Regions from separate parts of the Pantoea sp. X-Soil-ISGK-355 genome, predicted to be linked through region 1. Evidence: predicted binding sites of a transcription regulator. Region 1 holds the regulator's gene; the other holds the start of a gene.

Region 1 (7,660 bases):
GCGATGGTCGATCGGGACGATGACCTGAAGATTGGCGTCAAGTCGACGGCGATTTTATTTGGCCGTTTCGACAAGCTGATTATTGGGTTGCTGCAACTGGCCACTCTGCTGCTGATGGCGCTGGTGGGCATGATGCTGCATCTGAATGGCGCCTTCTACTGGACGCTGCTGCTTGCGGCTGCGCTGTTTGTTTACCAGCAGAAGCTGATCGCCGGGCGTGAACGCCAGCCCTGTTTCCAGGCTTTCCTGAATAACAATTATGTCGGGATGGTGCTGTTCCTTGGCGTACTGATGAATACGCCGCCGTTCAGTCAGCTGTTCTGATAGAGAGTTTTGGGCGAAAAAAGGCTGATTTAGCGGCGAAATCGAGCGTGCGCAGGAAACACGGTCAGATCGGAAAGACGCAAAAGCCGCCATCCCTGGCATGCTCGGCCCGGCTACGGGCGCACCTCATCCCTGAGGTGCGCCCGTAGCCGGGCCAACGCGTTGCGTTGTTCAAAAACGCCTGGCGTTTTTTTCCGGGCGGCGAGACGCTTTCCTCTTCTGACCCTGTTCCCAGCGTGTTGAGCTTATTCATTGCTTCCAGAATTCTTCTGCTCCGAAGTTTTGGGCATAAAAAAGGCGACCTCATGAGGTCGCCTTTTTACTGTACGCAGGGGTCAGTCGTGCGCCACCGCGGTTTCAATCGTCATGCGGACATCACTGGTGACCAGGTCAGCCAAAATGTGCCAGGTCGCCAGCGTCTGTGCGACATTGGCATCCCCGCTGTCGCTGATATACCCTTCATCGCGTAGCGTCAGTACCAGCGAGGTAAAGACCGCTTTGTCGAAGAACTCCGGCGCATTGATCCCGTGCAGCACCGACAGACGCTGTGCCAGCGTCCGGCTCTCTTTCTCCAGCGTGCCGCGGTTAATCGTCGGCTTGGCGCTGAGAATGGAGAACGTAATGGCGTAGCGCTGCAGCGTTTCACGCACACCGGCAGCCAGCAGTTGCAGCGTGCGATAGCGCGCTGAGGAAAAGCGCAATTCGCCGGCTTCGAACGTAATCAGGCCCTGACGCGCCAGCTCCTGACTCAGTTCGGTCAACAGTTGCGGCAGCTCATCGGTCTGCCAGCGCAGGAACAGCTCACTCTTCAGCATCGGGTAGATCAGGCTTACCTGACGCAGCAGTTCTGCTTCGCTCAGCGTCTGATGCTGCTGAACAATGGCGGCAATCAGCGACGGCATCACCAGCATGTGATGAATATTGTTGCGATAGTAGGTCATCAGCACCGCCTGCTCACGCGGCAGAATGATGATGTCGCCAATGCTGTCCTTTTCGCTCTCAAACTTATTCATACCCATGGCGTGATCCAGCAGCGCTTCCGCGGAGAGATCGGGTACGGTCGCATTTGGCGAGTAAGGCACGTTGCGCAGCAACTGGGTATAGGACTCCAGTTGTTCAATCAGCTGTTCACGGGTGAGTGAGCGCTGACGTGACGCCAGCAGGGCGGTGACACAGAGGTTCATGGCGTTAGCCGCGCCCGCTTCATTGATACGCACCATCAGGCTGGCAGCAATATCGTTGACGGTTGGGGTTAACCAGCTGGGACGCTGCGGCTCAATCGGATCGATGGCATCGCGCCATTCCGGCACCCGCTTGTTGAGATAGTTGACCAGCGGCAGGGGTTCGCCAAAGTTCACGTAACCCTGACCGAGATTGCGCAGCTTGCGTAAGCCGCGCACCATCTGCATGAAGCCCTCTTTCTCTTTGGCTGCGCCGCGCAGTTCTTTGGCGTACGTACCCACTTCCATCACATGTTCATAGCCGATGTAGATCGGCACCAGCGTGATCGGGCGATTGCCGCCGCGCAGCATCGCCTGCAGCGTCATAGCTAAAGTGCCGGTTTTCGGGTCCAGCAGGCGACCGGTACGAGAACGGCCACCTTCAACAAAGTATTCAACTGAATAACCGCGGGTGAACAGCTCGCCGAGATATTCGCGGAACACCGTGGCGTAGAGCTTGTTGCCTTTAAAGGTACGACGAATAAAGAACGCGCCCAGACGACGGAAAATCGGGCCGGCTGGCCAGAAGTTGAGATTGATACCGGCAGCAATGTGTGGCGGCACCAGGCCCTGATGATAGAGCACATAGGAGAGCAGCAGATAATCCATGTGGCTGCGATGGCACGGCACATAGACAATCTCGTGGCCATCCTGCGCCAGCTGACGAACTTTTTCGCCGCCATTGACGTTGATGCCCTGATAGAGACGACTCCAGAGCCAGCCCATCACGCGGTCGGTGACGCGAATCGCTTCATAAGAGAAGTTGGCGGCAATTTCTTCCATCATCTCAACGGCATTCTGCTGCGCTTTCTCATGGGAGATTTTTTTGCTGCGTGCTTCATCTTCGACGGCTTTTTCAATCGCTTTGGATTGCAGCAGACGGTTGAACAGATCCTGACGCGCCGGTAAACGCGGGCCAATCGCCGCCAGCCGCTGACGGGCAAAATGGATGCGCGCCACGCGAGCCAGCTTCTGGGCGATCGACTTATCCGTACCGTGCTCCGTGGCCATACGGCGCAGTGAGACGGTCGGCGAGAAGCGAACAAAGCTGTCGCGTCCGTGCCAGATCACCGCAAAGAACTTCTGTACACCGTTCAGCACACGCAGGTGTGGCGTGGCTTCGCCCTGGACTTCACGTCCTGGTGCGCGGCCAAACATTACCGTGACCGGCAGCATCTGGATATCGAGCTTAGGATTATTGCGATGCAGATCGAGGTAATCGTGAAAGATTTTCACCGATTCGACGCTGGGCACAAAGTAGGGGAATACGCGCGGGCCATCGTGGATAAATACGTGGCGCGGCAGCAGTGAACCATCAATCTCCAGCGGAGAGAGCGGATCAGGCAGATGATGCCGCAGACACTGCGCGCGTAAAGTCAGTAAGTCGGCCTTCGAATCGTAAGGCAAAACATACATAATAGGTCGGGTCGGATCCAGACCATGTTCAGACACGGGATCGGCCGGAATGGCCTTACTTTTTACCAAAAACGACAGTGGTAAATTAAGCAATTTGTAATAGAGTTTACGCCAACCTGACATAGACAACATGAAGCCTCTTGTTAGCAAAGCGCCGCAAGCATACCAGAAAGTGCAGCGAAGATCTGTGGTGGTGCCAATTGCACGCAGCCCAGACATTGACGTCAATCCGATAAAAGGGTTCCCACATCATGGCAAATAATGCCACCGGACTTATCAGAATAATTAAAGCCGCAGGTTACTCCTGGCAGGGACTGCGTGCCGCCTGGCAACATGAAGCGGCGTTTCGTCAGGAAGCCCTGGCTGCGCTGGTCGCCATTATTATCGCCTGCTGGCTGGATGTCGATGTGGTCTCACGCATCCTGATGATTGGGTCGGTGGTGCTGGTGGTCATTGTCGAAATCCTTAATAGCGCCATTGAATCCGTGGTCGACCGCATCGGTCAGGAGCATCATCCGCTGGCGGGCCGGGCCAAAGATATGGGATCTGCGGCAGTACTGATCAGCATCTTACTGGCACTCTTTGTCTGGATCGCGCTGCTCTGGACACATTTGCGATAAGCGTTCCATATCGCGCCGGAAGCCGCGTTTTGCCTGACAATCGGTTTCCATTTCGCCAATACCTGTATATACTCACAGCGACTGTATAAACAACCAGGGGGCGGGATGAAAGCATTAACCAGCAGGCAGCAGCAGGTCTATGACCTGATTCGCGACCATATTTCTTCAACAGGCATGCCGCCTACGCGCGCAGAGATTGCTGCACAACTGGGCTTCCGCTCACCGAATGCGGCAGAAGAGCACCTGAAAGCGCTGGCGCGTAAAGGCGTCATTGAGATCGTTTCCGGTGCATCGCGCGGCATTCGCCTGCTAATGGAAGAAGAAGCCTCAGAAGGCATACCGTTGATTGGCCGGGTTGCTGCCGGTGAGCCAATCATGGCGCAGGAACATATCGAAACCCACTATAAAGTGGATCCGGGCCTGTTTAAGCCCTCTGCCGACTTCCTGCTGCGCGTCAGCGGAATGTCGATGAAAGATATCGGGATTATGGATGGCGACCTGCTCGCGGTACATAAAACCCAGGATGTGCGCAATGGCCAGGTTGTCGTTGCCCGCATTGATGATGAAGTCACCGTTAAGCGCTGGAAAAAGCAGGGTGCTATCGTGCATCTGCTGCCTGAAAACAGCGATTTCGACCCGATTGTTGTCGATACCCGTGCACAGTCCCTGACCATTGAAGGTCTGGCGGTTGGCGTGGTGCGTAACGGCGAGTGGCTCTGATTCTGAGGGCTGCGTGCATTCGCTTTCTCTGATGCTATTCTGTCTGCCCTAATTTTGTCGCTGCCTGTTTTGCGCAGCGACACTGAGCACGGAACGGCGAATGCGCTTTCTCACGGCAACGGATAAAAATCTCTGGCGGCTTGCGCTGCCGATGATCCTTTCAAATATCACCGTTCCCTTACTGGGCGTGGTCGATACTGCAGTTATTGGTCATCTCGACAGCCCTGTCTATCTTGGCGGGGTTGCGGTCGGGACCACTGTGACCAGTTTCCTCTTTATGCTGCTGCTTTTTCTTCGAATGAGTACGACTGGCCTGACGGCGCAGGCGTTTGGTGCCGGTGATAAAATGGCGCTGGCACGTGCGCTGACCCAGCCGCTGATGATTGCGCTGCTGGCAGGTGTACTGTTCATCGCTTTACGTTATCCGATTATTCAGCTGGCGACCCATCTGGTTGGCGGTAATCCCGCGGTACTGGAACAGGCGGCGCTGTTTATTCAGATTCGCTGGCTCAGTGCACCCGCCACGCTGGCAAACCTGGTCATTCTGGGCTGGCTGCTGGGCGTGCAGTATGCGCGCGCGCCAGTGATCCTGCTGGTGGTAGGCAATCTGGTTAACATCGGGCTCGATCTCTGGCTGGTGATGGGACTGCACTGGGGTGTCGCGGGGGCGGCAACCGCCACGGCGCTGGCGGAGTACATCACGCTGGGTGTCGGCGGTATCATGGTCTGGCGAGTCCTGAAGCTGCGCGGTATTACGTTAAGCCTGCTGAAGCAGAGCTGGCGCGGTGACAGCGGCCGGCTGCTGCGGCTGAACCGGGACATCATGCTGCGCTCATTGATGCTGCAACTCTGTTTCGCCTCGCTGACCGTGCTGGGCGCGCGGCTGGGCCCGGATGTGGTGGCGGTTAACGCGGTATTGCTGATGTTCATTACGTTCACGGCCTATGCGCTGGATGGCTTTGCCTACGCAGTTGAAGCTTTTGCCGGCGAGGCCCATGGTGCAAAAGATGGCGGCAAACTGCTGCGTGTCTGGCACTCTGCCTGTCGGCAGGCGGTGGTGGTAGCGCTGTTCTTTTCCCTGACCTATGCCATTGCTGGCCCGCAGATTGTTACCCTGTTGACCTCTCTTCCTTCGCTGCAACAAAGTGCTGACCGCTATCTGGTCTGGCAGATCGTTATGCCGCTGATCGGCGTCTGGTGTTATCTGCTGGATGGGATGTTCATCGGCGCAACACGCGGACGTGAGATGCGTAACAGCATGGTGGTGGCAGCAGCAGGCTACTTTCTGATGCTGCTCAGCGTACCGGCGCTGGGTAATCACGGACTGTGGCTGGCGGTAACGGTTTTCCTGGCGCTGCGCGGCCTGTCGCTGTGGCTCATCTGGCGTAAGCACTGGCGTCAGAACAGCTGGTTTGATGCCTGAGTCAGTCGTGGCTGCACGCAAGCCGATACAGATTATTCTGTATTATTCCACGGTTAATAAATTGGCTACTATAATTAACTCTATGCAGCGCAGTTAACCAGCGCTTTATATCGTTATTTTGTTAAGTAACAAGATAATCATTAAACCCCGAGGATTGGAGGTCTGCCATGAATAAAGATGAAGCCAGCGGCAACTGGAAGCAGTTCAAAGGCAAAATGAAAGAGAAATGGGGCAAGCTGACCGATGACGACATGCAGGTTATCGAAGGTAAACGCGATCAGCTGGTCGGCAAAATCCAGGAACGTTATGGCTATGCGAAAGATGAAGCAGAGCGTGAAGTAACCGACTGGGAAGGTCAGAACAAAGATCACCGCTGGTAATCTGATACCAGGCTGATAATCAGCTAAAAGCTTTCCGGCGCGCCCGCCCCGGAACGGCACAGGGACGGAACAGCACAAGGATGTGCAGATTACCCGCGTTTGCCCCGCTTTTTACCCTCATCCTGATGGTCATGCTCGCAGCTTTCATGGTGCGTACAGGCTTCGACCGCAGCACAATTTTCACATAAACCATGCGCTTCAATCACGCTATGACGTAAAGCGAACTGTGCTTCACCCGCCAGCGTTGCGATAATCTTCTCCACGCCCTGCGCCTGTTTCTCCGTTACCGCAGCACAGCGGTCACAGACCAGCATCACCGATGTATGTGCCGGTGCCTCAAAATGGTGGCACATGACGTAGCTGTTGTTGGATTCCACCCGATGAATGAAACCCTGCTCCAGCAGGAAATCCAGCGCACGATAGACCGTGGGCGGCTTAGCCTGTGGTTCGCTGATGCGGAGCTGATCCAGCAGATCGTAAGCGCTGATCGAGCCAGGCTGTTCGGCCATCAGGCGCAACACCTCAGCACGCTGCGAAGTCAGACGTACACCGCGCTGCAGGCATATCTTTTCAGCCTGAATCAAAATTTGCTGCGACGTCATGTTTGTCATGAAAAATTCTCCGCTGGATAAGTGATGTTATTTTATCACACATAGTTTTTCGGCGCTGATGTTCGTTTTCGCCTGGTAAAACAGCATTATTTGCCTGATAAAGCAGCATTTTAAGCATTTCAGCCGCTATCTATCTCAAATCTGACGAGAAATCAGATCCATTTTCAATCGACCTGAAGCGGAATTTGTTGGTATTTTGCTTTGCATCTCACTGAGTTAAGAAGTAATGTTCAGAAAGACTTAAGGAAAGTCTGGCATTATTTGAAATACCCCGACGCAGTTTGAACAATTACAACGGTTTTTTGATTGGAAAACGTCCAATCCTTTGAATTAAGACACTGTTTCCTTTGAATTCACAGCAATAACGCGTTAGCCAGGGTTCACAATAGGGCTAACAAACTATTCAGTCGTTGAATGTTTCAATGACAATTTCTCAGGTGATGGCAGGCAAATGGTGAAAAAATCCGCTCAACGTTCAGCGCTGAAGTATTCCGCTGCAGCGACCGCGCTTTTCCTTTCTTCTTCCGCCATGGCGGCAGGGACCTGGTATGATGCACGTAATGACGCCATGGGCGGGACCGGCGTAGCATCTTCTGTTTATGGCTCAGCAGTGCTGGCGAACCCGGCATTAATGACGCGTGCTAAATCTGACGATAACGTCAGCATTATTTTCCCTTCAGCGGGAATTCAGGTGACTGACAAAGATAAGCTGATCGATAAAGTCGATGATATTACGGACACCGTAGATCGCTATCGTGACGTGATTGGTAATCTGACTTTTGCAGATTATCTGCGTGGCTACCCTGAACTGCGTGCTGCCTCCGGCGATGTTGCTGACAAGCTCAGCGATTTGCGCGGTAACAAAGCTCACGGCAGTGCAGGCGTGGCCGTGGCCGTCACGATCCCCAATGAGACTCTGCCTTTTGCGTTTATTACCAAAGCCTAC
Region 2 (7,660 bases), 1.6 Mb from region 1:
GCGAGGAAAACAAATATGAAATTTGATAACGAAGATGCATTTAAGCTGGCTGTGGCGTTTATGAACCACAAAGAGAATGCCACCGTCGCCAGCAGCTACTTTAAAACCTTTATCGACACCTACCAGAAATTTGATCGCTGGCTGAGCGCATCCGATCCGGTCAGCGCCATGAAAGCGGAAAAAGCGGCAGCCAAAGCCGGCGAAGACTCCATTCTTTGATCCCCTTCTTCACTGGCCCGATAGTCATCAGGGTATCGGGCCAGCGGATATAAGCAGCCGTTAACGCTGGTGCAGACGATTACTCCTATGGCGACGCTGGCTTTAACGAAGAATATCTGCTCCGGCTGCCGTGCTTATTTTCCACCCTGACCTCACTTTTATTCAGGCCATGTAATGCCTCTGCTGAAACGGCATAAACAGCCGTGCACATTTGCAATAAATGCTATTCCCCACCGTCATTCCCGTGAATAATCGCTACACCCCCCTTTTTTGTCTAAAAAACCGGCAGCGAAACGTGACAGGGTCAGCAAACTCTATAAAGCCGTCTATGCTGTAAACGTCTGGTTATACTTCATGGAGTTAAAAAAAATGAAAATGAAATCCCTGTCAGCCATTGCTTTGCTGGCGCTTTCTTTAGGTACGCTTGCAGGCTGCGCCTCGAATCAGTCAATTAAGACCACTGATGGCCGTACCATTGTCACTGATGGTAAACCGCAGATCGATTCAGATACTGGCCTGGTTTCTTATCGCGATGCTCAGACAGGAAAAACTGAGCAGATCAATCGCAATGAGATCAGTAATATGAGTGAACTCGACAACTAATATAAGGTGAATAAGATGAAAAAAGCGCTGATTTTACCTCTCGCCGCATTGATTGGTATGACCGTATTAACCGGCTGCACCCGTACCAGTTATGCGATTCAGACTAATGATGGACGTACCATTATTAGTGATGGCAAGCCTTCTGAGTCAGATGCCGGTCTGCTGGCCTACACCGACGCCAATGGCGTGAAGCAACAGATTAATAAAGCGGACGTTAAAGCGGTTTCTGAAGTACCGAAGAAATAAACCGGGCACTATCGTTCATTTAATAAAGCCGCCCGTAGGCGGCTTTATTTTTTCCTGTGCTTAGCGCAACATGTGGTACGAACGAAGCTTCCCGCCACCTGCCGATTCGAATCAGAAATATCCGTTATGTTATAGCCATAATATGGCAGTCAACATGACAGTAATCGTGATTCACCTGCTTATTACTTATCTGAATTTCAGGCAACCCCTACCCTTTTTAACCAGCTTAATAGCTCAAGCTCTTTTACCCGTAAAACAGAACTCTGTTTTTATTCTTTTTTATTAGAGGCTTATCGCTTCGCTTAAAGGTTCATTTTATTTTTTAATCATTTCAACTGTGTTTATCGGCGGTTTCCGATCTTTTAGTCCGGATGACCTTTAACTAGACTATTCATATCGTTATTCAATCAGGAGGTCGCTGATGGTTTACCATGATAAAACAATCGGTCATATCATTCTTGGTGAAGCCGCCATTAATCTGGCGTTTGAAGAGCAGGAGATCACGCTGGTATCACTGATTCGCCAGCTGGCTGAAATGGCTGAAAACGAACGCAGCGATGAGCGCGTCGCGCAGATTGCTGATACACGCAACTGGCTTAAAGGCTTTATCGAGGCCTCAACGCGCGACCGCGCCGAATTAAACTGGCTGGTTGAAACCGGACAGGCGCCGGTTTACCTTAAAGATTACCGCTAATGTGCTAAAGAATGTCCTGTCGGTTCAGGGTGCCAGGCCTCGCCTGGTGCCACTCACCACTCCGCGGCATCACGCCAGTTTTTGCATTTTTTCTGTTTATCGCCAGAAGCTATGCAGATCGCACGAAAACCACCGGTCCTGCGCTGAAATAGCTATACAGATTCGATTTTTTTGTATAACTTCGGCGCAAGCCGATCGTTTTTCCATCACCTCACAGGAAATTATCCATGTACCCGAACCAGAGACTGCCGCGGACGGCAGACGATATTGCCCGTTATTTTAATGCGGCAAGCCTGCCCTCACAGCAGGAAACGCTGGGTCAGGTGGTGGTGGAAATTCTGCATGCAGGCGGGAACGTAAACCGTAAATCGATCTGCACCAAACTTCTCCGTCGGCTGGAGACAGCGTCCACGCAGGAAGAGGAGCGTCATTACCGTGCCCTCATCAGCCTGCTGTTTGGCCGTTAAGCAGCGGACGCTCTCTGCCAGCGACTTCTGTCAGCGCGTCAGGGCTCTCCGCTTTCCGTCACCTGCTGTTGCAGCGGATGTTTCACTGCGCGGGTTTCAAATCCCCCCTGTGCAGCAAAGACAGAGCAGCCAATAGCGGCGACGAGTGTCAGTAAGATTGAGGTTTTCACGAAGCAGGCCTTAATTTTCTACGCTACAGAATAAAGCGTAAAAGCCTGGCACATAAACAGCGTCGGGAAAAGCGCACTGCAGACTTTTTCTGTCCGAAAAACGTGGGCGGGGAAATGCCGGTATACTGATGCCCCTCCCCGTAATGATTACCCCAGCACTTTCAATGCCAGCGCCAGCGTCTGCTGTTCGTTGGTCACATCGCTGACCTTGCCTGCAACCCGCATACCGTATGCCATGCAGAGGATTAAACCGGCTGCCGCTTCACTGTCCAGTGTGTTATCGATTGAGCCATCCCGTTGCCCCAGCTCCAGCAGCGAGACCAGGAAGCGCTGATTACGCTGAACCACCTCATCAATGCGCTGCCCCAGCGCCTGATCCATCGTCTGCAGCGCAATGGCGCTGGCAACGACCAGACAGCCGCGCCGCCCTTCGATGGCGCGCGCCGAGTCAAGATAGAACTGCAATAGCTCGGTTATTTTTTCCCGTCCGCTGACACAGGGTGCCAGACGACGGCGCAGCTCGGTATTTCTGAGCAACAGATAACGTTCAAACACCTGCAGAAAGAGCGAGCGCTTATCTTTAAAGGCCTTGTAGATGCTGCCTGCAGAGAGGTTCATCGCCTCACCCAGATCGCTTATTGATGTGGCGTGATACCCTTTTTGTCGGAAAACGATCATGGCTTGATCCAGAGCCTGTTCAATATCGAACTCTCTGGGACGTCCCCGCTCTTTGTTTTTTTGCGCTGTCGCTGTCATGATCATTGTTACCGGTCTGGTAAGGACGTTCCTGTCAGAATCAGCCCGGATTCTATCCCAGGCATGGGTAACAAGTATAGATAGCGGCCTGACACTGACGCCTGTCCGTTTCTGTCGCCTGATGATCAAGGGGAGTAACCGGTTGTACCCTGCAACCCGGCAGAGGTTACAGAGCAAACCGGTCACGATTTACTCAGATAATAACGCGGTCTCTTTGCGGCGATCTGCCCGTTGCTGCGTGTTTATTTTAATCAGCCATAACATAGACTGCTTAATAAGCAGGCTGGCGTGGTGCTCATTGTCAGCAAAACATAAAAAGAGTCGGGTTTTTATAGTGCTGTTGCCGTCGACCACATAAATCTCATCGTCGTCATGGTGGCGGGATTGAATGATTGCTGTGAATTGTATTGCAGGCCAGAGCATGACTCTGGCTTCAAACGCTCTGAAACCCACTATATTTACGTGGTTATTTTTTTAAAATGCCCGATGAAAAACTACTCATCGGGCCAGGCAAAGCATCACTTCCTGTCACTTTAATCGCGTGATAAAAAAGCGTATAACAGCTGCTACGTCAGCAACAGAGGAAGCCGGACCCGCGCCTACTTAACCGCCGCCACCGGCAAATCCGTTACCCGCGTGGTATAGGCAGGTGACAGCATCTCGCGCTTCATTGCCCAGGCCTTGTTGATCCCCTGCCCGGCAAACCAGAGTTTTCCGCTGCCGATTTTATTAATTTTATCAATCAGCTGCATCAGCTCCTGGCTGTTGCGGCGCGGCTGATGCTCGTCAAACAGATCAAGCTGGGCCACGCCCTGACTGAAAAAATCCCCCAGCACGATGCCCGCCTTGATATAGCGATGCCCCTCAATCCAGATGTTATCCAGACACGCCATCGCAACGCCGACAATATCGCGCGTGTCCTGTGTCGGGATGACCAACTGGCCGGTAGACTGATTACCATAAAAGGGTTCATCCGTAGCATGCGGGCTGGTACGCACAAAGACCCCCACCTGACGGCAATACTGGTTACCGCGGCGTAGCTTCTCTGCCGCACGCTCAGCATAGGCACAGACGGCTTCACGCATCTGGTCATAATCGGAGATGCGGCTGCCAAACGAACGGGAACACATGATTTGCTGCTTATCCGGTGTCACTGACTCCAGTTCCAGGCAGGATTCGCCACGCAGTTCTCTGACGGTACGCTCCATCACCACGCTGAACTGTTTGCGAATGGATTCGGTGCTTTGATCGGCCAGATCTTTCGCCGTCATAACGCCCATGGCGTTGAGCCGTTTGCCGATCCGGTGCCCTACGCCCCAGACGTCAGCCACATCAATCAGCGCCAGCAGCTTTTTCTGTCGTTCGGGGTCCGACAGATCGACAATGCCGCCGGTTTTGCTCCACTTTTTGGCCGCAAAATTCGCCAGCTTAGCCAGCGTTTTGGTCTGTGCAATGCCGACGCCGACGGTCAGATGGGTCTCTTTGCGGATCCGTTCTTTAACCTGCCGGCCAAAGGTCTCCAGCGCCATGCAGTTCTGCACGCCGGTAAGATCCATAAACGCCTCGTCGATCGAGTAGATCTCCACCGAGGGAGCCATCTCTTCGAGGATGGTCATCACCCGCTCACTCATGTCGGCATAGAGCGCGTAATTTGAGCTGAAGACCTGTACCGCATGACGCGTCAGCTCTTCACGCATTTTAAAATAGGGTGCACCCATTTTAATGCCGGCTTTTTTTGCCTCGGCGCTGCGCGCAATCACACAGCCGTCGTTATTCGACAGCACCACCACCGGTTTGCCTTTCAGATCGGGCCGGAAAACGGTTTCGCACGATGCATAAAAGCAGTTCACATCGACCAGCGCGAACATGGTCAGTGCGTCGATTTAATAACAAAGGTCACAACACCAAACACTTCCAGCGCATCTTCGGTCTGGATAGCGATCGGTTTAAATTTGGTGTTCATCGGCATCAGTTGCAGGCAGGGATGAAGCTGAAGACGTTTAACGGTAAATTCACCATCGACGGCGGCCACCACGATATCGCCGTGTGAGGCGGTGAGCGAGCTGTCGACCACCAGCATATCACCATCGTTAATGCCCGCCTCAATCATCGACTCGCCGCTGACGCGGACAAAATAGGTGGCACTGGGATGCTGCACCATCAGCGCATTGAGATCGATACGTTGTTCGACATAATCCTGCGCCGGGGAGGGAAATCCGCACGGCACACGTTCGATATAAAGCGGTAAAGGCATAACGGCGCGAATGTCCGCAGGTTTAATGAATTCCACAATTTCACTCCTTGCTCAGATTACTGTATATAAATACAGTAATAGCTAATCCCCCTTTTAATCAAGTGACACGGAACATTTTTAAGCAAAGGAGTTGATGGTAATACACTTTTTTAATCCTCTTTTTTCTCACTGCTGTGAGAGTAAGCGGAAACGGGTTACTTTTGCCGCAGCACGGGAATATCAGCGTTTTTTTCTTTCAGTAACTAATCTTATAAATTCACCCGCTGATTATTTTTACTTAAGGAAAATCTGACAACGTCTCTGTGGCATTCGCCGAGGTTTGAATATTCAGAGCGGGCTGGTTATTCTGCCTTTTTTAAGGCATGGAGGGGTTATGACAGACGACGATAGAATTAAACATCTGGAAGAAGCCGTTGCGCAGTTAACGGTTGAGACCACGGTATTAAAAGCGATACTCGGTCAGCAAATTGCGCTCAATAATCTCAACTACAAAGGGAAATTTGACGATGTGCTGGCCGCGCTGGCGAAAGAATATGCCGAACGTGGTCTGGAGGAAGGCAATAATCAGGCAATCCATGACGCCCTGCGTCAGTATATTAAATATGAGCCACCCACGATGGAATAGGACTCTCCGGCAGCGTCCGCTCACCGGACGTTACCGGCTCCTGAACACTGCCATCCCCTGCCCCGTCCCGGCAGCCGTCTGAGACGCTGCGGATTAGCCTTTAAGCCTGGCTATCACTCTCCAGCGCATCCTGAATCGCATCGGCCAGATTACCAATTTCATTCGCCACGGCCTGCAGGTCCCAGGAGGCTTTTGAACCGGTTGCTGACGTTGAAGCGCTGACGGATTCCTTTGCCACTGACAGCGCCGCTGCCACAGCCACTGAACGTTTATGTTGTTCCTGCGTCACGCCCGCAGGCGGAATCGCAAAATAGTCGTGAACCATGATCATTTCCTTGTGATGAATAAGGGCTCAACCTTAGCCTTCTGCATCAGGCGTGGGAAGTGAATTATGTGGCATGACCTGTCAGGCGGACAGGATTGCAGCAGCTGTGTTGCGTTGTCCGCTTTTCCTGCGCAAAAAAACCTGTACGGGCTGTACAGGTTTTTTGCAAAAATGTCTGCCTGAACGGCTATTGTATCGTTTTACAGGACGGCAGAAAAATAGCTGGCACTCACCAGCAGACGTTATCATCTTATGGGAAATCCCTGTTAATTCACTGAATAATATAACATAAAGAGTGAAAGCCTCGCTTTGTCCTGTGTGCCATCTCTCCCTCAACACATCTGACCAGTGATCTTTTGTCAAATTTTATTGTACAACTTTGCCATTTTTGTATAACTTTACCTCGTGATGTTAAATCACTTGTAACGAGCGTGCTTTGCACCGCATCTGAAGGTGTTGTGGATTTCCACCTTCAGATGCAATTTTTTTGCGTCAGCCGGTTACCGGATCTGAATCAACGCATTCCTTCCCAATTTCTTATGAGGCCTGACATGCAAACAACGATGAATACAGAGTCTCAGATTTCTGATTACTTCATGAACTCTGGTACAGCGCTGACCACAGAAAAACAGGTGATCGCCGCAGTTCATGCTGAACTTGCGCGAGCCAAAGCCCATGTCTCCGATAAAGACATTGTGCTGGGTCTGATTCACCGCCTGGAGAGCGAGCGCGACATGGTTAAGCAGGATATTTACCGTCAGGCTCTTGAACATGTTCTGCAGCGTGCAACGGCCACCAGCGAAAGCTAAAAACCTGTGTCTGTCATGACGGAACGCGAATTAGCACGGATGCTTTTCCACTACGGAATCGGCCCCTTTTAAAGGGGCTTTTTTATTTCTGCTGCACTGCATCACCCGCTTCTATATTCACCTCCCGTACTGCCTGCCCTGCCGGACCAGATATAGCTCTACTATTTACCGTTTTTGCCGCTTATTTCACCTTAAATTGCGATTAATTGCTCTCGGTTCGCTTTATTTATCCGATATCTGTGTCCAGGCTTTTTCTGCATCTACTGCAAACACAGACGAGGAAAATAATCATGTTTCATCATTCATCAAAACTTCAATTCCCGGTTCGTGTAGAGAAGCCCGATCCAGAGTTTGCCATGCTGTTACAGCAGGCCATCGGCGGCGTCGAAGGTGAGATTCGTGTAGCGATGCAATACTTTTTCCAGGCGATGGGCGCGCGGGGTGATGTGCGGATTCGGGATCTGCTGATCTCCACCGCCACCGAAGAGCTGA

The links. Region 1 encodes LexA, which represses DNA repair genes until DNA is damaged. Its sites were predicted from a motif close to TNCTGTATGTACATACAGNA; they were not measured.
Region 2: the regulator LexA is predicted to act here: its motif matches at 5,467-5,486, upstream of umuD (translesion error-prone DNA polymerase V autoproteolytic subunit).

The regions. Positions count from the first base shown of each region.
Region 1 covers NZ_AP035971.1:318,178-325,837, forward strand. The annotation lists gene ubiA (4-hydroxybenzoate octaprenyltransferase) at 1-324, shown strand, start outside; gene plsB (glycerol-3-phosphate 1-O-acyltransferase PlsB) at 660-3,083, opposite strand; gene AC6I8J_RS01370 (diacylglycerol kinase) at 3,212-3,580, shown strand; gene lexA (transcriptional repressor LexA) at 3,686-4,300, shown strand; gene dinF (MATE family efflux transporter DinF) at 4,401-5,723, shown strand; gene AC6I8J_RS01385 (CsbD family protein) at 5,891-6,103, shown strand; gene zur (zinc uptake transcriptional repressor Zur) at 6,193-6,714, opposite strand; gene AC6I8J_RS01395 (conjugal transfer protein TraF) at 7,166-7,660, shown strand, end outside.
Region 2 covers NZ_AP035971.1:1,870,871-1,878,530, reverse strand. The annotation lists gene AC6I8J_RS08685 (hypothetical protein) at 16-219, shown strand; gene AC6I8J_RS08680 (YgdI/YgdR family lipoprotein) at 589-822, shown strand; gene AC6I8J_RS08675 (YgdI/YgdR family lipoprotein) at 838-1,068, shown strand; gene AC6I8J_RS08670 (hypothetical protein) at 1,490-1,762, shown strand; gene ycgZ (regulatory protein YcgZ) at 1,990-2,229, shown strand; gene AC6I8J_RS08660 (hypothetical protein) at 2,268-2,399, opposite strand; gene AC6I8J_RS08655 (TetR/AcrR family transcriptional regulator) at 2,547-3,161, opposite strand; gene umuC (translesion error-prone DNA polymerase V subunit UmuC) at 3,755-5,023, opposite strand; gene umuD (translesion error-prone DNA polymerase V autoproteolytic subunit) at 5,026-5,445, opposite strand; gene AC6I8J_RS08640 (hypothetical protein) at 5,783-6,034, shown strand; gene AC6I8J_RS08635 (hypothetical protein) at 6,135-6,359, opposite strand; gene AC6I8J_RS08630 (biofilm development regulator YmgB/AriR family protein) at 6,911-7,168, shown strand; gene AC6I8J_RS08625 (manganese catalase family protein) at 7,459-7,660, shown strand, end outside.